Regions from separate parts of the Marinobacter sp. MBR-105 genome, predicted to be linked through region 2. Evidence: predicted binding sites of a transcription regulator. Region 2 holds the regulator's gene; the other holds the start of a gene.
What was found. Region 2 encodes sigma-54, which starts transcription at its own class of promoters, with help from an activator protein. Its sites were predicted from a motif close to ANTGGCATNNANNTTGCTNT; they were not measured.
Positions count from the first base shown of each region.

Region 1 (9,698 bases), on a different contig from region 2:
GATCCGCTGAATACGTGGATATCACCATCGGCAGTGACACTGGTTTCGTCACCGTCGTAGTCCACCACGGTGAAGTCGCGCTCCTGCAGTTGCTGGTACTGATAGCCCAGGTCGAGCCGCACCGGGTAGGCGAGCAGGCGGGTTCGGTCGTAAGTGGCACTGATACCAAGGCCAACCACCAGTTTGTCGGTATCCAGGTAGTTGAGCTCCGGATTACGAGTGGTTTTAAGGGGAGACTCTTCGTAGGCAACACCGCCACGAAGGGCGAAGTTCTTGTTCAACTGATATTCCGCACCAAGGCGGGGAATCAGGATGTCGTCGAAACCGATCCGGTTTCCGGAGGCCACGGAACCTTGATCCTTGATGGAGTCGCCGCTGAATTCGTCTTCCAGTTCCGACCAGTTCTGTTGTTCGATACTGCCGCCGATGCGCCAGCCGTCACCGGAGTATTGTGTGCCGATGGCAATCGTTTCCGGCTGGAATGAGTCGATGGTTGTCACAGCCAGGCTGAGCCCGGGATCCGGGATAGTCTGGGTCACGATGATGTTGGAGTCGACTGTGGTTGAGGCCGATGACTTCGTCCGGTAGGTCAGCGCCGTTTCCCATCCGTTCAGGAAACAGTCAGATTCAGGACAAAATGTGCTGCCCAGATCGATGTTCGTGCCCAGAATGGTCTTCAGAGAAGGCTCGGCATTGACCGCAAGGCGCTCACGGCTGGTTTCGCCGCCCAGCGTCGAGACGGCATCAAGATTAGCGGTCGCTTCGAGCGTTACCCGAACCGAAGCACCGGCGGAAATACCGCGCCAGATCGGGGTTGCACCACCGATGTTAAGGAACAAAGGTTCTTTCCCGTATTGAAGGAACTGTCCGCTCTCGCTGGTTTCAGAGCTGAAAGCCAGCATCTCCTTACCGTACTTTTCCACGCCCGCAATAAACCCGAGATAGATGGGGTGCCCGAACCGGGTGAGTGACCCAAGGTTGGTCTTCATGCCGATCAAAACGTGTTGGCTCGGAGAGTCCGAGACAATGTCACCGCTGGCGTTGGGATTGTCGGAACGCAGCTCCTGTTCGGAATGAAGGATACCCGCCGTAAGTTCGCCACGAGGATCTTTCGTCAGCGCTGCCGGATTGTAGTAGGTGGCAGAAACCTGCTCATTGAACATCGAAAGGGACTGGGCGGTGGCCACATCGACCGGCATTACACCATAACTGGTGCCCAGGTTGCCCATACTGGCACTGGTGGGCATGGACAGGGAGGCGGAAACTGCTGCAACGGCAAGGGATACCGCCCGTACTGAGAATCGGGGGGAAAGAACCATGTATACACTCCGTTCACTCATTGTTTTTGTGCTCAGTCCCGAGGGATTCCTTTCAGGACTGGTACGCTTGTTCAGGTTTTAGTGTATGAGGCTTGTCTGATCGGGACGTTGGCATTTTTGACACGACAGGGTGTCGGTAGAACCGCGTACCTCAAGAATTGTCTAAAACGGCCGAAAACTCATGAGCTTAAAAGGTGGGCTTCCGTGTATTTCTGTTACTTAATGTTTGCGGTTTTGTGAACGGGCACAAAAAAAGCTCCCCAAGGGGAGCTTTAGTGGCATGTAAAAAATGTCGACACTCAGGCGGATTTTTGTAACTTTCTTCTGATTGTGAGCATGCCCAGAATGCCAAGTCCCAGCAGGCCCAGTGTTCCTGGCTCAGGAACCTGTACAGGAACGGACTTGCCAAAGATCGCTACATGAGAAATGGCGCCTCTGTTTGGATAAAAGCCCTGAAGATCCAGTACGTCCTGGCCATTCCAGCTGCCGATGTTGAACAGGTATTGTGGCTCGTTGCCGTCTTTGACAACCAGGTAACACTCAGGGCACACAATGTAGTCCGGGCCATCCCAGCTGATCACCGCGTTGTTAGGGTCTCCGGTGAAACTGGTGGAGTAGAAGGATTGGTAGGAGCCTTCTTCCGGGCCTTCGTAGTTGGACTTGTAAAGCAAAGTGAGGTCGGACGTTCCAAAAAGGGCTGCAACGTCACCGGCGTCAAGCGCTGGATTTGGGGGGCCTACGTCGACAGTTTTGTCGGCGTCTGCGGGGCCAAGGATCAGGGCCATAGCCCCAGCAGACCAGGTTAATGCCAGAGCCGCAATAACGTGTGTTATCTGCTTTGTAATCTGTTTCATTTTTCACCTTCTCTCAGGGCAAGCCCTGAACGCAGTGCGGCGAAGCCGCGATCTGTACTTACGTCTGACTTTCAGCACAGTGTGTGCCAATAGGATTATTTGACGTTAAAACAGAGGCTTGGGCAGTGCTTAAGAGAAGGTTGGAGGCGTATGTGTAAATAAGTTGGACAGGAGTGAGTTGGGTGCGGGTTGGGGGAGGAGTTTGGGAGATGGTGGGCCCAGCTGGACTCGAACCAGCGACCAAGGGATTATGAGTCCCCTGCTCTAACCAACTGAGCTATAGGCCCGGAAAAGAAAACGGGCGCCATTATACCCACGAGGGGTGGCGCCCGCTACTGTCTTGGGGATTAACCGTTGCCCTGGTCGTCAATGAAGCCGCGCAGGTGATCGGAGCGGGAAGGGTGGCGCAGTTTGCGCAGGGCCTTGGCTTCGATCTGACGGATACGCTCCCGCGTAACATCGAACTGCTTGCCGACTTCTTCCAGAGTGTGGTCGGTGTTCATCTCGATACCAAAGCGCATGCGCAGTACTTTGGATTCCCGAGCGGTCAGGCCGGCCAGCACGGAGCGGGTGGCTTCGCGCAGGCCTTCAGCCGTGGCTGAATCCACTGGCGACAGAGCCTGGATATCTTCGATGAAATCGCCCAGATGACTGTCTTCGTCGTCACCAATGGGTGTTTCCATGGAGATCGGCTCTTTGGCGATCTTCAGCACCTTGCGGATCTTGTCTTCCGGCATGTCCATGCGCTCGCCCAGCTCCTCGGGTGTGGGCTCGCGGCCCATCTCCTGCAGCATCTGGCGGGAGATGCGGTTGAGCTTGTTGATCGTCTCGATCATGTGCACCGGAATCCGGATCGTGCGGGCCTGATCCGCGATGGAGCGGGTGATGGCCTGGCGAATCCACCAGGTAGCGTAGGTGGAGAACTTGTAGCCACGACGGTACTCGAACTTGTCGACCGCCTTCATCAGGCCAATGTTGCCTTCCTGGATCAGATCCAGGAACTGCAGGCCGCGGTTGGTGTATTTCTTGGCGATGGAAATAACCAGACGCAGGTTGGCCTCAACCATTTCCTTTTTGGCGCGGCGGGCTTTCGCCTCGCCGATCGACACCCGGCGGTTGATTTCCTTGATGTCGGCCACGTCCAGATCCACTTCGGTCTGAACGTTCTGGATGCGCTTCTGCAGGCGAACGATTTCATCTACACGCTCACCGATAGCGGCCGCATAGGGCTTTTTGGTGGCGGCAATTTCGCCGGCCCACTCAAGATCAGTTTCGTTGCCCGGGAACCATTTGATGAAGTCTTTGCGCGGCATTTTGCAGTCGCGTACACAGATCTGCATGATGGCGCGCTCATTCTCGCGGACCAGGTCGTTGGTTGAACGAACGACGTTCACCAGTTCGTCAAACGCCTTGTTGGCCAGCTTAAACGGGGCGAAAACCTGGCCCAGTTCGTTCAGGGCTTCCTGGGTTTTCTTGTGCCCACGGCCGTGTTTGGCCAAGGCCTTCTCGGCAGCGTCCAGCTTCTCTTTCAGCAGCTCGAAGCGCAGCCGGGTTTCTTCCGGATCTGGCCCGTTGTCGTTGTCGTCTTCGCTGGAGGTGTCGTCATCGTCGTCATCGCTGCTGGTATCGCTGTCATCAGCAGAGGTGTCTTCGGTGCTGGTGTCTTCACCCATGAACGGCTCGGCGTCGTCCGGGTCGAGGAAGCCGGTGACGATGTCGCTGATGCGACCTTCATTCTCGATGATGCGGTCGTAGGCCTGAATCACGGTGCCGGCGGTGCCCGGGAAATGTGCTACAGCGGCCATGACATCGCGAATGCCTTCCTCGATGCGCTTGGCGATGACAATTTCGCCTTCGCGGGTCAGCAGCTCAACGGTGCCCATCTCGCGCATGTACATGCGCACCGGATCGGTGGTGCGGCCAGCGTCGGTCTCAACGGCGGCAAGAGCAGCAGCGGCTTCGGCGGCAGCAGCTTCGTCGGCAGTGGAGTCACCTTCGGTCATCAGCAGGGTATCCGCGTCTGGTGTCTCTTCGCACACCTGGATACCCATGTCGTTGATCATCCGGATAATGTCTTCAACCTGATCCGGATCTGCGATATCTTCCGGGAGGTGATCGTTTACCTCGGCGTAAGTCAGGTAACCTTGTTCCTTGCCTCGTGCGATGAGGTCTTTCAAACGTGATTTCTGCGAATTGCCTGACATAGACACCCTGTGAACTCGCTTTTAAAAAGGAAAAAAGTTAAACAGCCATTATAGCTGTCGCTCGGTTGCGCTGCCACCGAATGGTTAGATGGTGATCAGGGCAACAGGTTTCAAGTGCTCAGCTTTCAGCCTTCGGATTTAACGTACCGGCGCTGAGCGTTCGCAGCTCCTCCCGTTCTTCCGGGGAAAGCTGTGCCAGGTTCCGGAGCAGGGTTGCCAGCCTCTGCTGACGCGCGGCCTCTTCATTCGGGCTTAACAGCTCTCTGGCAGCCGCCAGTGTGCTTTCCCGGGCCGGTATGTGCTCCAGTTCGTCAAACAGGTTGTAAAACCTGTCCCTGGCCTGTTTGTTCGTGGCCAGCCCCGCGACCAGTGTCTTGCGGGTCTGAATTTTTTCTTCCAGTAACCAGCGGGCAAAACGCCCCGCGCGTTCAAGCTGCCGGGTGCTGTCTGCCAGAGCTTTCACTTCGGTTGCCAGTTCCGGTGCTTCCAGCAAGGCCAGGCACAAGGTGCTGTCTTTGCTGAGTTTTACGTCAATCCGCTCTTCCGTGGGCCGGCTCTGGCCTTCACCGCGCCAGCCCCGTGCCTTGTAATTCTGGCCCTGCTGGCGGTTCTGCCACTGGTTGCGGCCGCCGCAAAGGCGCAGCATTTCGTGCCACATGGCGTCCCGCAACGTGCTGCGGGGCATCTTGTTCAGCAAGGGCTCAACCCGTGCCCGAAGTTCGCCTCGGTGTTCGGGCAACTGCAGATCAAGGCCCTCGCTCTGGCGATCAAACAGATAGCGTGAGAAGGGTGTGGCGCCCTCAATACGCTTCTGAAATGCGTCCGGCCCTTCTTTGCGCACCAGTGTGTCCGGGTCTTCGCCTTCTGGCAGCATGAGGAACTGCAGGTGCAGCCCGTCTGCCATCAGTTCCAGGGCATTCTCCATGGCCCTGTCCGCTGCCCGAAAACCTGCCTGGTCGCCGTCAAAACAGAACACGATATGCCGAACGTGCCGAAGCAGTGCGGTCAGGCTGTCCTGGTTGGTGGCCGTCCCCAGAGTCGCCACCGCGTAATGGATGCCGTGCTGGGCCAGCGCAATCACATCCATATAGCCTTCGACCACCAGCAACTTGTCCAGTTGTCGAATGGCTTGCCGGGCCTCGAACAGGCCGTAGATTTCCCGGCTCTTGTGGAAAACGTCCGATTCCGGCGAGTTAATGTACTTGGCCTTGTCGTCACCCAGCGTGCGCCCGCCGAAGGCGATGGTTTTGCCTCGGGTGTTCCGGATGGGAAACATAACCCGGTTGCGGAACAGATCCCTGGGGCGGCCGTACTGGTCCGACACCGTGCGGGTCTCAATCAGTGGTGCTTTTAGATCCTTCGGGGCGGCGTCGTAAAGTGCCGTGCCGGTGCCCGGTGCAAAACCAATCTGATACTGCTGGATAATGTTTTCATCCAGTCCCCGCTGCTTCAGGTAGTCCCGGGCATAACCGCCTTGCTGACTGGTCAGTGCTGAGTGATAGAACCGGTTGGCAAACTCCAGGGCATCGGTCAGTGTCCGCGCCTGTTGCATTTCCTGTTTGGCAGCTCGGTCGTACGGCACTTCCAGCCCGGCACGCTTGGCCAGTTCTTCTACCGCTTCGGTAAAACCCAGGCCCTCAAATTCGCGAACAAAGCTGATGGCATCGCCATGGGCTCCACAGCCAAAGCAGTGATAGAAGCCTTTGTCCGGTCGAACGTTAAATGATGGCGTCTTCTCGTCGTGAAACGGGCAGCAGGCCTTGTAGTTGGCTCCGGCTTTTTTCAGCGTGATGCGCGAACCGATCAGCTCCGCCAGATCAATGCGATCCAGCAGGTCTTCAACAAAGCGTTGAGGGATCAATCCGCTCATGGTGGCTCCACTTCAGCCGGGGTGCCGGGTGCGAAGGCATTTTCGCCATAGCCAAAAATGCCGCCGAAGCCAGGCCTCGGCGGCATTTTCAGCTTGCCGGGTGGGGCGAAACGCCGTTCCGGCAATCAGTTGTGCAGTCGATGCGCGCCTGAACTCAGTACAGACGCTCGAACTTGCGCTGTTCCCGCTGAAGCTTCTTGAGATGACGCTTAACGGCAGCAGCTGCTTTACGCTTACGAACAGCGGTCGGCTTCTCGTAGTGCTCACGACGACGTACTTCAGACAGTACACCGGCCTTCTCGCAGGAACGCTTGAAGCGACGCAGTGCTACGTCAAACGGCTCATTCTCTTTCACTTTAACAGCTGGCATTCGAAAATCACCTACCTGATAGATTCGGTTTCAATTTGTTCCGTCGGCCAGTGCCGTACGGGCTCGATCCCTGGTCAGATTGGCTAAAACTCGACCAGTGCTAATTTAGGGCGGCAATGATAGCCGCTGGGCTGGCCAAGGTCAATCACTGTTCAACGAAACTGCCGGAAGCTTTCGGGTTTCTGCTAAAATGCCGCCCACGTACCCGACACCCCTTGGATGTAGTGCCCATTATGCTGATTCTTGGTATTGAAACCTCCTGCGATGAGACCGGTGTAGCCCTGTTTGACGCTCAGCGGGGACTGCTGGCCCATGCCCTTTACAGTCAAATCGGTATGCACGCCGATTATGGCGGCGTGGTGCCTGAGCTGGCCTCCCGGGATCATGTCCGCAAGCTGCTTCCTTTATGCGATGAGGTACTGGCTCAAGCCGGTAAAGCCCGTTCCGATATCGAAGGTATCGCCTATACCGCCGGGCCGGGGTTAGTGGGTGCCCTGATGGTGGGCGGCTCGGTGGCGCATGCCTTGGGGTTTGCACTGGGGATTCCGGTGTTGGGCGTGCATCATATGGAAGGTCACTTACTGGCGCCCATGCTGGAGGACAATCCGCCGGCGTTCCCGTTTGTCGCGCTGCTGGTGTCCGGTGGCCATACCCAGTTAGTGCGGGTGGATGGCATTGGTGAGTACCAGATGCTGGGTGAATCGGTGGATGATGCCGCCGGCGAGGCGTTCGATAAAACTGCGAAAATGCTGGGGCTGGATTATCCGGGTGGCCCCCGGGTAGCTGCCCTTGCGGAAAAGGGTCGAGAGGGGCAGTACCGTTTTCCCCGCCCGATGACCGATCGTCCCGGCCTGGATTTTTCCTTCAGCGGCCTGAAAACCTTCACCCTGAACACCGTGAACGACGCAAAAGATAAAGGTACGCTGGATGAGCAGGTAAAAGCAGACATTGCTCTGGCGTTCGAAGCTGCGGTAGTTGATACCCTGGTCATCAAATGTCGCAGAGCCCTGGAGCAAACAGGGTGTAAGCGGCTGGTCATTGCCGGCGGGGTCAGCGCCAACAAGCGGTTGCGGGCGTCACTGGAAGCCATGGCAGAAAAGCTGCGTGGTTCAGTGTTCTACGCTCGTCCGGAGTTCTGCACCGACAACGGTGCCATGATTGCCTATGCCGGTGCGCAGCGGCTAAAGGCCGGTCAGCAGGATGGCGAGCGGATTGTGGCGGTCCCCCGGTGGCCTATGAACACTTTGCCGCCAGTGGCGGAACCGCGTCAGAACGGCCTCGTGGACTAGCCTGATCAGACGCTAGAGCCCGGTTTCCCGCCCCTGGGCCAGGCGAATCAGGTTGTTGCGGTGACGCACCACAATCAGCAGGGTCAGCAGTCCGAACAGGGGCAGGGTTTCCGGCTCCAGCAGGGCGCTGATGAGTGGGCCGCTGGTGATCGCCACCAGAGAGGCCATGGCTGAAATGCGCCAGCGCCACATCACGCCCAGCCACAAGCCTGCCATGATGGCGGTGGTGAGCGGCGCCAGTGCCAACCCTGCCCCGAGGGCCGTGGCAACGCCTTTGCCCCCTTTGAACCGATAGAATGCCGGGATCATGTGTCCGGTCACCGCGCACAGGGCAATCATGGCCTGCACCAGAATGGACATGCCAAGGCTTTGACCGAGCCAGACGGGCAACCAGCCCTTGAACGCATCCAGCACCAGGGTTGCCAGCGCGGGTTGCCAGCCACCTGCCCGGTACACATTGGTGGCTCCGGGGTTGCCGGAACCCAGGGCGCGAGGATCTGGCAGTTTCCAGAGGCGGCACACTGGTATTGCGAACAGCACGGAACCCGCCAGATAAGCGCTGGCGCAAAGCAAGACAATCGCAACGGGTTGGCTAAAGACGTCCATGGCGTAACCGCTGTACAGAGACTGGGCCCTGTGTTCTGTGAGAAAATGCCGCCCGCATCAAGGCAGGCTGGTTGTCCGTCACAGTATCGTCTGCCTGTGTAATATTCAATCAGCCATCAGTGGAAGGCTCGGGAGACCGGTTTGGCAAATGGCAAATGGGACACAGTCCTGATCGAAGGACTGGCGGTGGAAACCGTGATCGGGGTGTACGATTGGGAACGCGAAGTCACACAGCGGCTACTGGTGGATCTGGAACTGGCGTGGGATAACTCGGTGCCCGGCGCCAGTGACGATGTTGCCGATGCACTTGATTACGCCGCCGTTAGCGAGCGGGTCAGTCAGTGCCTGAAAACGCTGCAGCCGGAGTTGCTGGAGCGGGCCGCAGAGGAAGTTGCCCGTTTGCTGCAGAGCGAGTTTGGCGTGCGTTGGCTGAGGCTGACGTTGAGCAAGCCCGGTGCTGTGCCGGCCGCACGCTCGGTGGGCGTGAGAATTGAGCGGGGGGCACGGGCATGAAACGTGTATACATCAGTATCGGCAGTAATATTGAACGCTATCGCCATGTCAGCGCGGCGCTGGATGCTCTGGCCGGTTGGTTTGGAGAATTGGCCATTTCTCCGGTTTACGAGAGCGAATCGGTCGGCTTCGATGGCTCGGATTTTCTGAACCTGGTGGTGGGTGTGGATACCGATATGTCGGTAGGAGAGCTTTCCCGGCGCTTCAAAAAACTTGAGGCAGACAACGGCCGCAAAGCTTCGGCGCCCAAGTTCAGTCCAAGGACTCTGGATCTGGATATTCTCACCTGGGGCGATGCGACCGGCACCCTTGATGGGGTTGAACTGCCCCGGGCTGAAATCCTAAAAAACGCATTTGTCCTGAGGCCGCTGGCCGATATTGCTCCGGACGAATTGCACCCTGTGTGTGGAGAGAGCTATCGCAGCCTCTGGCAGTCTTACCAGAAGGACCAGAAGCTCTGGCCCGTCGATTTCACCTGGCAGGGGCGTCAGATCTCAAGTTCCGGAGCGGTCGCGGAATAACCGGATCAGGTTGTCGGTGGCGCTGTCTCCAGCGCTGCCATCTTCACTCTCGCCCAGCAGTTTCGGAAGAATTTCGTTGCCAATCTGTTTGCCCAGCTCCACGCCCCATTGATCAAAGCAATCAATATCCCAGATCACGCTCTGCACGAAGG
Region 1 is NZ_JBRJHG010000018.1:45,986-55,683, forward strand. Features, by position in the region: gene aupA (alkane uptake protein AupA) at 1-1,319, opposite strand, end outside; gene ACSSVV_RS17825 (PEP-CTERM sorting domain-containing protein) at 1,619-2,173, opposite strand; tRNA gene ACSSVV_RS17830 (tRNA-Ile) at 2,384-2,460, opposite strand; gene rpoD (RNA polymerase sigma factor RpoD) at 2,521-4,377, opposite strand; gene dnaG (DNA primase) at 4,496-6,247, opposite strand; gene rpsU (30S ribosomal protein S21) at 6,402-6,617, opposite strand; gene tsaD (tRNA (adenosine(37)-N6)-threonylcarbamoyltransferase complex transferase subunit TsaD) at 6,851-7,906, shown strand; gene plsY (glycerol-3-phosphate 1-O-acyltransferase PlsY) at 7,919-8,512, opposite strand; gene folB (dihydroneopterin aldolase) at 8,654-9,025, shown strand; gene folK (2-amino-4-hydroxy-6-hydroxymethyldihydropteridine diphosphokinase) at 9,022-9,546, shown strand; gene pgi (glucose-6-phosphate isomerase) at 9,520-9,698, opposite strand, start outside.
Region 1: ACSSVV_RS17825 (PEP-CTERM sorting domain-containing protein) is a predicted target of sigma-54. The motif match lies at 2,245-2,264, and genes of this name have one in related genera.

Region 2 (9,698 bases):
GGGGAAAACCTGTGGCCGGACGGGGAACACCGGCCAGCACACCAAAGAGAAACTGCCCGGAACGACCAAAGGAGGCAATGATCGCGATCCCGAGCCGCCCCAGGCCGGCAATACGATCCATCATGAAGACCGCCCTCCCACACCAAAATCAGCCGCCGCATCGCCACTCGGGTAATGGAACGGCACCGGGCCATCAGGCTGCCCTTCAAGAAACTGCTGAACCCGCTCAGACGGATGTGCCCGCAGCTCCTCGGGAGTGCCCTCACCGATCACCTTGCCGTCGGCAATAATGCAGGCGTAATGGCAAATACTCAGGGATTCAGGCACGTCGTGCGACACCAGAACGCTGGTTAGCCCCATGGAACTGTTGAGATCCCGGATCAGCTTGACCAGCACGCCCATGGCAATCGGATCCTGCCCGGCAAAGGGCTCGTCATACATGATCAACTCCGGGTCGAGTGCGATACTGCGGGCCAGAGCGACGCGCCGGGTCATGCCACCGGACAACTCTGAGGGCATCAGCTCTCTGGCACCACGCAAGCCCACCGCCTCCAGCTTCATCAGAACAATGTCCCGGATCATATCTTCGGGTAACGACGTGTGCACACGCAGCGGGAAAGCGACATTCTCGTAGACACTGAGATCGGTAAACAGCGCGCCACTCTGGAACAGCATGCCCATTTTTTCGCGCAGCTGGTAAAGCGCCTTGCGCTTTAGCCGGGGCACGTCATGGCCTGCCACACTCACCTGGCCGGAATCCGGGCGAAGCTGACCTCCGATGAGCCTGAGGAGCGTGGTTTTACCGGTACCACTGGGCCCCATGATGGCAGTCACCTTCCCTTTGGGAATATCCAGACTGATTCCATCAAAAATCCGGCGCCCGGAACGGGAAAACACCACATCCCTAAGTGTTATGTACGCAGATGACTCCATAATCCATCCCTTTCAAGGAGCGCCTACATTATGACAAGCTCTCCCAGACCTCAATTAAAGCAACGTAAAATGTCTTGATGGCAATGATCAGAATCCCTGATGCAGGCGAGCCGGGGGCACCAGAAGTGATATACTTCGGCCTCAAATCCCAGATCGAGCAGACAGCCAGCCGACATGACCGAATCAAATACCTTCAACACCCAGGACTTTTGCAACTCGGCCCTACGGGCAATCCGCATCGAGCGCGAAGCCATTGAAGCGCTGGAAAGCCGTATAAACGATGATTTCAGCCGCGCCTGCGAGGTCATCATGGCCTGCAAAGGCCGGGTTGTGGTGACAGGTATGGGCAAATCGGGGCACATCGGCAACAAGATTGCCGCCACGCTCGCCAGCACGGGCACGCCCGCCTTTTTTGTTCATCCCGGCGAAGCCAGCCATGGCGACCTGGGTATGATAACACCCCAGGATGTGGTCATCGCCATTTCCAACAGCGGCAGCACCAGCGAAGTGGTCACCATTCTCCCCCTGATCAAGCGCATGGGCGCGCCATTGATCAGCATGACCGGCAAACCCGATTCGGTACTGGCACAAGAGGCCGTTGCCAACCTGGATGTCAGCGTGGCCATTGAAGCCTGCCCGCTGGGCCTGGCACCCACCTCCAGCACAACCGCCACCCTGGTCATGGGCGATGCCCTGGCCGTGGCGCTGCTTGAAGCCCGGGGATTCAGCGCCGAGGATTTTGCGTTTTCCCACCCTGGCGGCAGCCTCGGACGCCGTTTGCTGCTGCGGGTATCCGACATCATGCATACCGGTGACCAGATTCCTCAGGTTGCCGAGGGCACAACCCTGAGCGGGGCACTGCTGGAAATAACCCGCAAGGGCCTGGGTATGACCACGGTCGTTAATGCCGCCGGCACCCTGACGGGCATCTTCACCGACGGCGACCTGCGCCGGACCCTGGACAAATCCGTGGATGTGCACACTACCCCCATCCAGGACGTGATGACCCGCAACGGCAAAACCATCCGGGCAGACCACCTGGCGGCAGAAGCCTTGAATATCATGGAAGAAATGAAGATCAACGCCTTGCCGGTTACCGACGCAAACGGCACCCTGGTGGGCGCTATTAATATGCACGACCTGCTGCGGGCCGGAGTGATTTGATGACTCAGACAGCGCATCCGTTACAAACCCACTGGGACGCAGCCCTGAAGGCCAAAGCCTCGGACATTCGCCTGATCGCCCTGGACGTGGACGGCATTATGAGCGATGGCCGCCTCTATTTCAGTGCCAGCGGCGATGAACTCAAGGCCTTCAACATTCTTGACGGCCTGGGCCTGAAACAACTGATGCAGGCAGGCATCACCGTGGCGGTGATTACCGGACGGCGCTCGCCCCTCACGGAAAAGCGGATGTCGGATCTGGGCATCCCGCACCTGATGCAGGGTCGCGAAGACAAAAAAATTGCATTACTGGAATTGATCCGGGATATGAACCTTGCGCCGGAGCAGATTGCCTACATGGGCGACGACCTGCCCGACCTGCCCGCGCTGCGTTTTGCCGGCCTTGGCATCACGGTACCCAACGGCTACTGGCTGGTTCAGCAACACGCCGACTACTGTACCCGCAGCCCCGGTGGACAGGGCGCTGTGCGCGAGGCCTGCGATCTCCTGCTCTGGGCGCAAGGGCACCTGGACAACACTCTTGCCCCCTATCTGGACGAGCCAGCATGATCACCGAGCGGCTTTTCGGCGATCGTGGCAAACGGCGGATTACAGCGCTGGCCCTTGCCGCCACCGTAACAGCAACCGTTTTTCTGCTGTGGCAAAGTGACGAGCCTGTCAGTTCGCGGAATGCCGCCAGCGAACTACGGGGGCCCGCAGAGCCCGACGGCTTTGTGATCGGCGGCCAATACCGCGCCTGGGATGAGCAAGGGAACCTCCAGATTGATCTCACAAGCCCCAGAATTGAGCAGTTTGAAGCAACCGGCACGGCTCATCTGGATACGCCGAGAGCCCGGCTTTTCAGTGAGGGCAGCCCCGACCCTTGGCTCATTGAGTCCAATGAAGGTAGCCTTCAGCAGAACAATGAAAAGCTGGAACTTACGGGGAACGTCCAATTGACCCGACAGTCCGAAGGCCGCGAAGCCGTTCTGGAGACCGAGGCACTGACCCTGGACAACAGCAACGGCACCGTCTACACCGACCAGCCGGTGACCATCACCGAGCCTTTCGGCGTCACCCGCTCCACCGGCATGAAAGCCTGGATCAACGAACGCATTCTCGAACTCAACTCCCGGGTAGAGGGACAATATGAAACCGTCAGGTAAACGATCTTTCTGCCGGCCAGCGATTCTGGCCATGGCATTGCTGGCCGGCCCGGCATCGGCATTCAACCTGGATTCCGATATCCCCATAAAGGTCAGTGCAGATTCGGCCCGCCTGGATGAAAGCGCCGGAACGGCCGTTTACACCGGCGCTGTCGAACTGATTCAGGGCGAAACCCGGCTGGACGCGGATCGGGTGGTACTTTACCGCAACCAACAGGGTGTCAGCCGGATTGAAGCCGCCGGCAACCCCGCCCATTACCGGCAACCCGGCCAGGAAGGCGAAGGCACGACCGATGCCAAGGCCCTGAACATCACCTGGTCTGGCGATGAAAACCTGGTTATTTTTGAACGCCAGGCCGTTATTGAACAAGACGGCAACGTATTCCGGGGCGACGTCATTCACTACGACACCGTTCGCCGCGTTGTTACTGCGGAAGGCGGCACGCCATCCGACGGCGGCTCCGGCCGGGTGGAAATGGTGATTCAGCCTCGTAATTCAGCTCAATCCAGTGACGGGAAAGGTTCGGATGGCAGTTCTCAGGGCCAGTAATCTGGCAAAAAGCTACAAGCAGAAAAAAGTGGTGCTGGATGTTTCTCTGGAAATTCGCTCCGGCGAGATTGTCGGCCTGCTCGGCCCCAACGGCGCCGGCAAGACCACCTGCTTCTACATGATCGTGGGCCTGGTGCCTGCGGATCACGGCCGGATCACCATCGACGCCAAGGACATCACCCCGCTGCCAATGCATGGGCGCGCCCGCAAGGGCATCGGTTACCTGCCCCAGGAAGCCTCCGTGTTTCGCAAACTGACCGTGCGGGACAACATCATGGCCATCCTCGAAACCCGCAAAGGCATGAGTCGGGCGGAACGGGAGGCCAAGCTGGAAGAGTTGCTGGAAGAGTTTCATATTACTCACATCCGAGACAGCGTGGGTATGGCGCTATCCGGAGGCGAACGCCGCAGGGTTGAAATCGCCCGGGCGCTGGCCATGGAGCCCGCGTTTATCCTGTTGGACGAACCCTTCGCGGGCGTAGACCCTATCTCCGTCAGTGACATCAAGCACATTATCCGGCACCTGCGGGATAAAGGTATTGGCGTGTTGATTACCGACCACAACGTTCGGGAAACCCTCGACATCTGCGAGAATGCCTACATCGTTTCCGGCGGCCACATCATCGCCTCCGGCAATGCCGAAGCCATTCTGGCAAACCAGCAAGTGAAAGAAGTGTATCTGGGTGATGAGTTCCGGCTCTGACCTGATAAAACAGGGTTTATCCGAGGTCTGATTGTTTTGATGATCTGTAGCAAGTAAACTCGGCAAAAAACTTGCTTATACTGTTCACAGACAATGGCAAGTAACCAGCGTACAACATTTTTTTCGGCCTGTGCGCCGGCAAAGCAACAACCGGGATGCCCATGAGTTATGGATCTTGAGCCATGGTTATGAAAGCCTCATTACAGCTTAAGCTGGGCCAGAGTCTGACCATGACGCCCCAGCTGCAGCAGGCCATACGCCTGCTACAGCTTTCTACCCTCGATCTCCAGCAGGAAATCCAGCAGGCGCTGGAATCCAACCCAATGCTGGAAACCTCAGAGGACGATGAGCACCCTGAAGGCGACGAGCGCGAAGAGCACGAGCACAGTGAAGCTTCCAGCTCTGAGGCCAACCAGGACGACAGCCACCAGGACGCGAGCCCGGACTGGGACGAAACCGAGAACGGCCCTGACTGGTCGTCCGAGAACGATATTCCGGACAACATTCCCGATGATCTGCCAGTGGATACCGCCTGGGACGACATCTACCAGTCTGCCCCGGCTCCGGCCAGCAAAGGCGAAGACGAGCACGAATCGGATTTCGAAACCCGGAACTCGCCTACCGAAACCCTGCAGGATCACCTTGAGTGGCAGCTGAACCTGACACCTCTGAGCGAGCGGGATCAGGCCATTGCCCACGCGCTGCTGGATGCTGTGGATGAGCGCGGCTACCTGACGTCTGACATTGAGGACATTCACGCAGGCCTGCTGGACGAAACCGAAGAAGACCCGTTGGAACTGGACGAAGTGGAAGCGGTACTCCACCGCCTGCAACACTTCGACCCGCCCGGCGTGTTCGCTCGGGATCTCCAGGAATGCCTGCTGATTCAGCTCAACCAGCTGCCACCGGATACCCCCTGGCTGCGCCAGGCGAGACTGGTGGTTACCCAGTTCCTGCACCTGCTTGGCAACCGGGACTACGCGCAACTGTTACGCCGCAGCCGGCTCAAGGAAGACCAGCTGAAACAGGTACTGGCCCTGATCACCAGCCTGAACCCTCGCCCTGGCGATGTCGTGGACCGGGCCGAACCGGATTACGTTATCCCGGACGTTATCGTACGCAAACACGAAGGCCGCTGGCGGGTTGAACTCAACCCGGAAATCGCTCCGCGTATCCGGGTGAATGCCAGCTACGCGTCACTGATCCGCCGGGCTGACAGCAGTGCCGATAACACCTACCTGCGCGACCAGCTGCAAGAAGCGAAATGGTTTATCAAGAGCCTGCAAAGCCGGAATGAAACCCTGCTGAAAGTGGCCACCCGCATCGTTGAACACCAGCAAGGGTTCCTGGATCAGGGCGAAGAAGCCATGAAGCCTCTGATCCTGTCTGACATTGCCCAGGCGGTGGAAATGCACGAGTCCACGATTTCCCGGGTTACCACCCAGAAGTACATGCACACGCCCCGCGGTATTTTTGAGCTGAAGTACTTTTTCTCCAGCCACGTCAGCACCGCCGAGGGCGGCGAATGCTCGTCTACAGCCATCCGGGCGATGATCAAGAAGCTGATTGCCGAGGAAACCCCGAAAAAGCCATTGAGCGATAGCAAAATTGCAGCCATGCTAGGGGAACAGGGAATCAACGTGGCGCGGCGTACCGTGGCCAAATACCGGGAGGCCATGCATATTCCTCCCTCGAACGAACGAAAACGCCTGGTTTAAACTTTCGCCGGTGCAAGATGCACTGGCACGCAATCCGGCAAGCACGCCGGCAGTATGACAACAGGAGACGCCTATGCAACTCAACATTTCAGGCCATCACGTAGAACTGACTCCCGCTCTGAAGGATTACGTCAACACCAAGTTCGAGAAGCTGGAGCGTCACTTCGACCACATCAGTAACTGCCAGGTCACCCTGGAGGTCGAGAAGGTGCGCCAGATGGCGGAAGCCACGCTGCACGTGATTGGTGGTGAGATTCACGCAAAGGCAGAAAATGAGGACATGTACGCCGCAATCGACGCTCTGGTCGACAAGCTGGACCGTCAGATCCTCAAGCACAAGGAAAAGAACGTAGACCGGATGCACGGTAACGGCGGTCGCTGAAGCGCGAACCTTACCGGGTGTTTCATGAAACGAGCTGCGGCGGGGCTAACCGGCCGCAGCCTTTTTTTTACGGACATGCAGTCGATCCATGAGCGAGCCATCCCTGACCATCGACAATATTCTTGCCCCTGAACTGACCCTCTGTAAGGTGCCGGCCTCAAGCAAGAAACGTGTGCTGGAGTTCATCGCTGAACGGATTCACTTTCAGGATGAAATCCTCAGCGACACCCAGATCTTCAACAATCTGGTCTCCCGCGAACGGCTGGGCAGCACCGGTATCGGTGAGGGTATTGCCATCCCCCACTGCCGACTGGAAGGCCTGGACCGCGTCATCGGCGTGCTGATGACTCTGGAGGAACCGGTAGACTTTGATGCTATCGATAACCAGCCGGTAGATCTGGTGTTTGCACTGATCGTCCCCAAAGAAGCCACCAGTGAACACCTGGAGTTACTGAGCCAACTGGCGGAGCGCTTCAATGACAGCACTTTCTGCGCCCGGCTGCGCCAGAGTGAAGATCCCGCGACCCTTTACCAGCGTATGGCGGAGAGTAATCACTGAGATCAGCCTGATATCTGGACAGGCTGCCAGGCAGATTGAAGGAGAAACAGTCCCATGAAGCTGATTATCGTCAGTGGCCGATCCGGTTCCGGCAAGAGTACGGCCCTGCATGTGCTGGAAGACCTGGGATTCTACTGCATCGACAACCTGCCCATTGGCTTGCTGTTCCCGCTGACCCGAGAGGCGGCCACTCAGGAAGCGCCCGGCCGGCTGAAAAAAATGGCCGTCAGTATTGATGCCCGTAACCTGTCCGCCGAGCTGGCCAATTTTGAAACCATTTACCAGCAACTGAAGCAGACCGGTGTCGAGGTTGAAATCATTTTCCTGGATGCCGACGAACAGTCACTGCTGCAACGCTTTCACGCAACCCGCCGCAAGCATCCACTGAGCGATGACAAGACGTCTCTGCGGGAGGCAATCACCAACGAAAAGCAATTGCTGGAACCCCTGTCAAAGCTGGCCGATCTTTACGTCAACACGACCGGGCTCTCCATGTACGAGCTACGCGACATGATCAAGCAGCGCGTGGCCGGCCGCAAGGATCAGGAACTGGCACTGCTGTTCCAGTCCTTTGGCTTCAAGCACGGCGTGCCGGTGGATTCAGACTATGTCTTCGACGTACGCTGCCTGCCCAATCCATACTGGGACACCAGCCTGCGCAAACACACCGGCGTTGATCAGCCGGTCATCGAATTTCTGGAACGGGAACCGCTGACCCGTCAGATGGTGAATGACGTCACGGGCTTCCTGAATACCTGGCTGCCCTCGTTTGCCGACAGCAATCGTAGTTACATGACCATTTCCATCGGTTGCACCGGTGGCCAGCACCGCTCCGTTTATGTGTGTGAGCAGCTCGGGCGCTATTTCCGCGATCATTACCGTAATGTGCAGGTGCGCCACACCGAACTGCCACACCTTCAAGCCCGGGGAGAAATCTGAGCGCCTATGATTTGCCGCCCCATCACCATCATCAACAAACTCGGTCTGCATGCACGGGCTACAGCAAAGCTTGTGGCCACCGCTTCGAACTTTGACAGCAAGGTACGAATCCGGGGCAAAGGCCGGGACGTAGACGCCAAGAACATCATGCAGGTGATGATGCTGGCTGCCAGCCAGGGCACCGAAGTGGAACTGGTTGCCGATGGCCCGGACGAACAGGATGCCATCGACGCATTGACTGCCCTGATTGACGATTATTTTGGTGAAGGGGAATAACCTCCGGTTTCGTCATTCACCTACAATCCTTTCTCACGTGTGCCACCTAACTCCGCTATAATGCAAAGGTTTTCTGATCGCAGGTGGTTCAATGACCGACATTCTGGAAAAAAGCCAGGCCCGCCAACGCCTTCGCTCACTCAGTGAAGCGCTGGACAGTGGTGCCCTCAAGCAGGTGGCCCGCATTCTGAATGGCGGTCTGAGCCCCAGCGATATTGCTCACCTTCTGGAATCCTCGCCACCACGCCAACGGGCCCTGCTCTGGAACCTGGTCGACAAGCAGCTGGAAGGGGAAGTCCTCCAGTATCTTGGCGACGATATTCGTAGCTACTTCCTGAGCCAGCTGAACGCGCAGGAGCTGGCGGACATTCTGGAAGATTTCGAGTCGGATGACCTGGCCGACTTGCTTCAGCAATTGCCGGACACGGTGATCCAGGAAGTCCTGGACACCATGGACGAGCAAGACCGTCAGCGGGTCGAGGAAGTCCTCGCTTACCCGGAGGACACTGCTGGCGGCCTGATGAACACCGACACCATCACGGTTCGGCCGGACATCAGCATCGACGTTGTGTTGCGCTACCTGCGCCGTCACCGCAGCCTGCCCCCGATGACCGACAGCCTGATTGTGGTCAGCCGTCGGGACGAGTTTATCGGCATGCTGCCCATTACCCGGATGCTGGTATCCAATCCCGCGGCTACCGTTCGGGAAGTGATGGACACGGACATTGAACCCATTCCCGTGTCCCTGTCCGACACCAAGGTCGCCACTCTGTTCGAACGCTACGACCTGATTTCTGCCCCTGTGGTGGATGAGACCAACAAGCTGCTGGGCCGGATCACCATCGATGACGTGGTCGACGTTATCCGTGAGGACGCAGACCATTCCCTGATGAGTATGGCTGGTCTGGATGAAGACGAGGACACCTTTGCCCCGGTGATGAAGACCACCCGCCGGCGCGCGGTCTGGCTGGGCATCAATCTGATCACGGCCTTTACCGCATCGGCCGTGATTGGACTGTTTGAAGACACTATTGCCAAAGTCGTTGCACTGGCCGTACTGATGCCAATTGTGGCCAGCATGGGCGGCATTGCCGGTAGCCAGACTCTGACCCTGGTGATCCGGGGTATGGCCGTTGGCCAGATCAGCGGTGCCAACGTGGGCTGGCTGCTGAACCGTGAGTTTCTGTCCGGGGTACTGAACGGCCTGCTGTGGGCGGTGGTGGTTGCCACCGCCGCGGTGGTCTGGTTCCAGGACTGGCTGATTGGTGCCATCATCGCGGCGGCACTGGTGATTAACCTGGTGGCGGCG
Region 2 is NZ_JBRJHG010000008.1:121,409-131,106, reverse strand. Features, by position in the region: gene mlaE (lipid asymmetry maintenance ABC transporter permease subunit MlaE) at 1-124, opposite strand, end outside; gene ACSSVV_RS11215 (ATP-binding cassette domain-containing protein) at 121-933, opposite strand; gene ACSSVV_RS11210 (KpsF/GutQ family sugar-phosphate isomerase) at 1,108-2,097, shown strand; gene ACSSVV_RS11205 (KdsC family phosphatase) at 2,097-2,666, shown strand; gene lptC (LPS export ABC transporter periplasmic protein LptC) at 2,663-3,262, shown strand; gene lptA (lipopolysaccharide transport periplasmic protein LptA) at 3,246-3,812, shown strand; gene lptB (LPS export ABC transporter ATP-binding protein) at 3,790-4,515, shown strand; gene ACSSVV_RS11185 (RNA polymerase factor sigma-54) at 4,704-6,233, shown strand; gene hpf (ribosome hibernation promoting factor) at 6,307-6,615, shown strand; gene ptsN (PTS IIA-like nitrogen regulatory protein PtsN) at 6,704-7,174, shown strand; gene rapZ (RNase adapter RapZ) at 7,229-8,113, shown strand; gene ACSSVV_RS11165 (HPr family phosphocarrier protein) at 8,120-8,389, shown strand; gene mgtE (magnesium transporter) at 8,481-9,698, shown strand, end outside.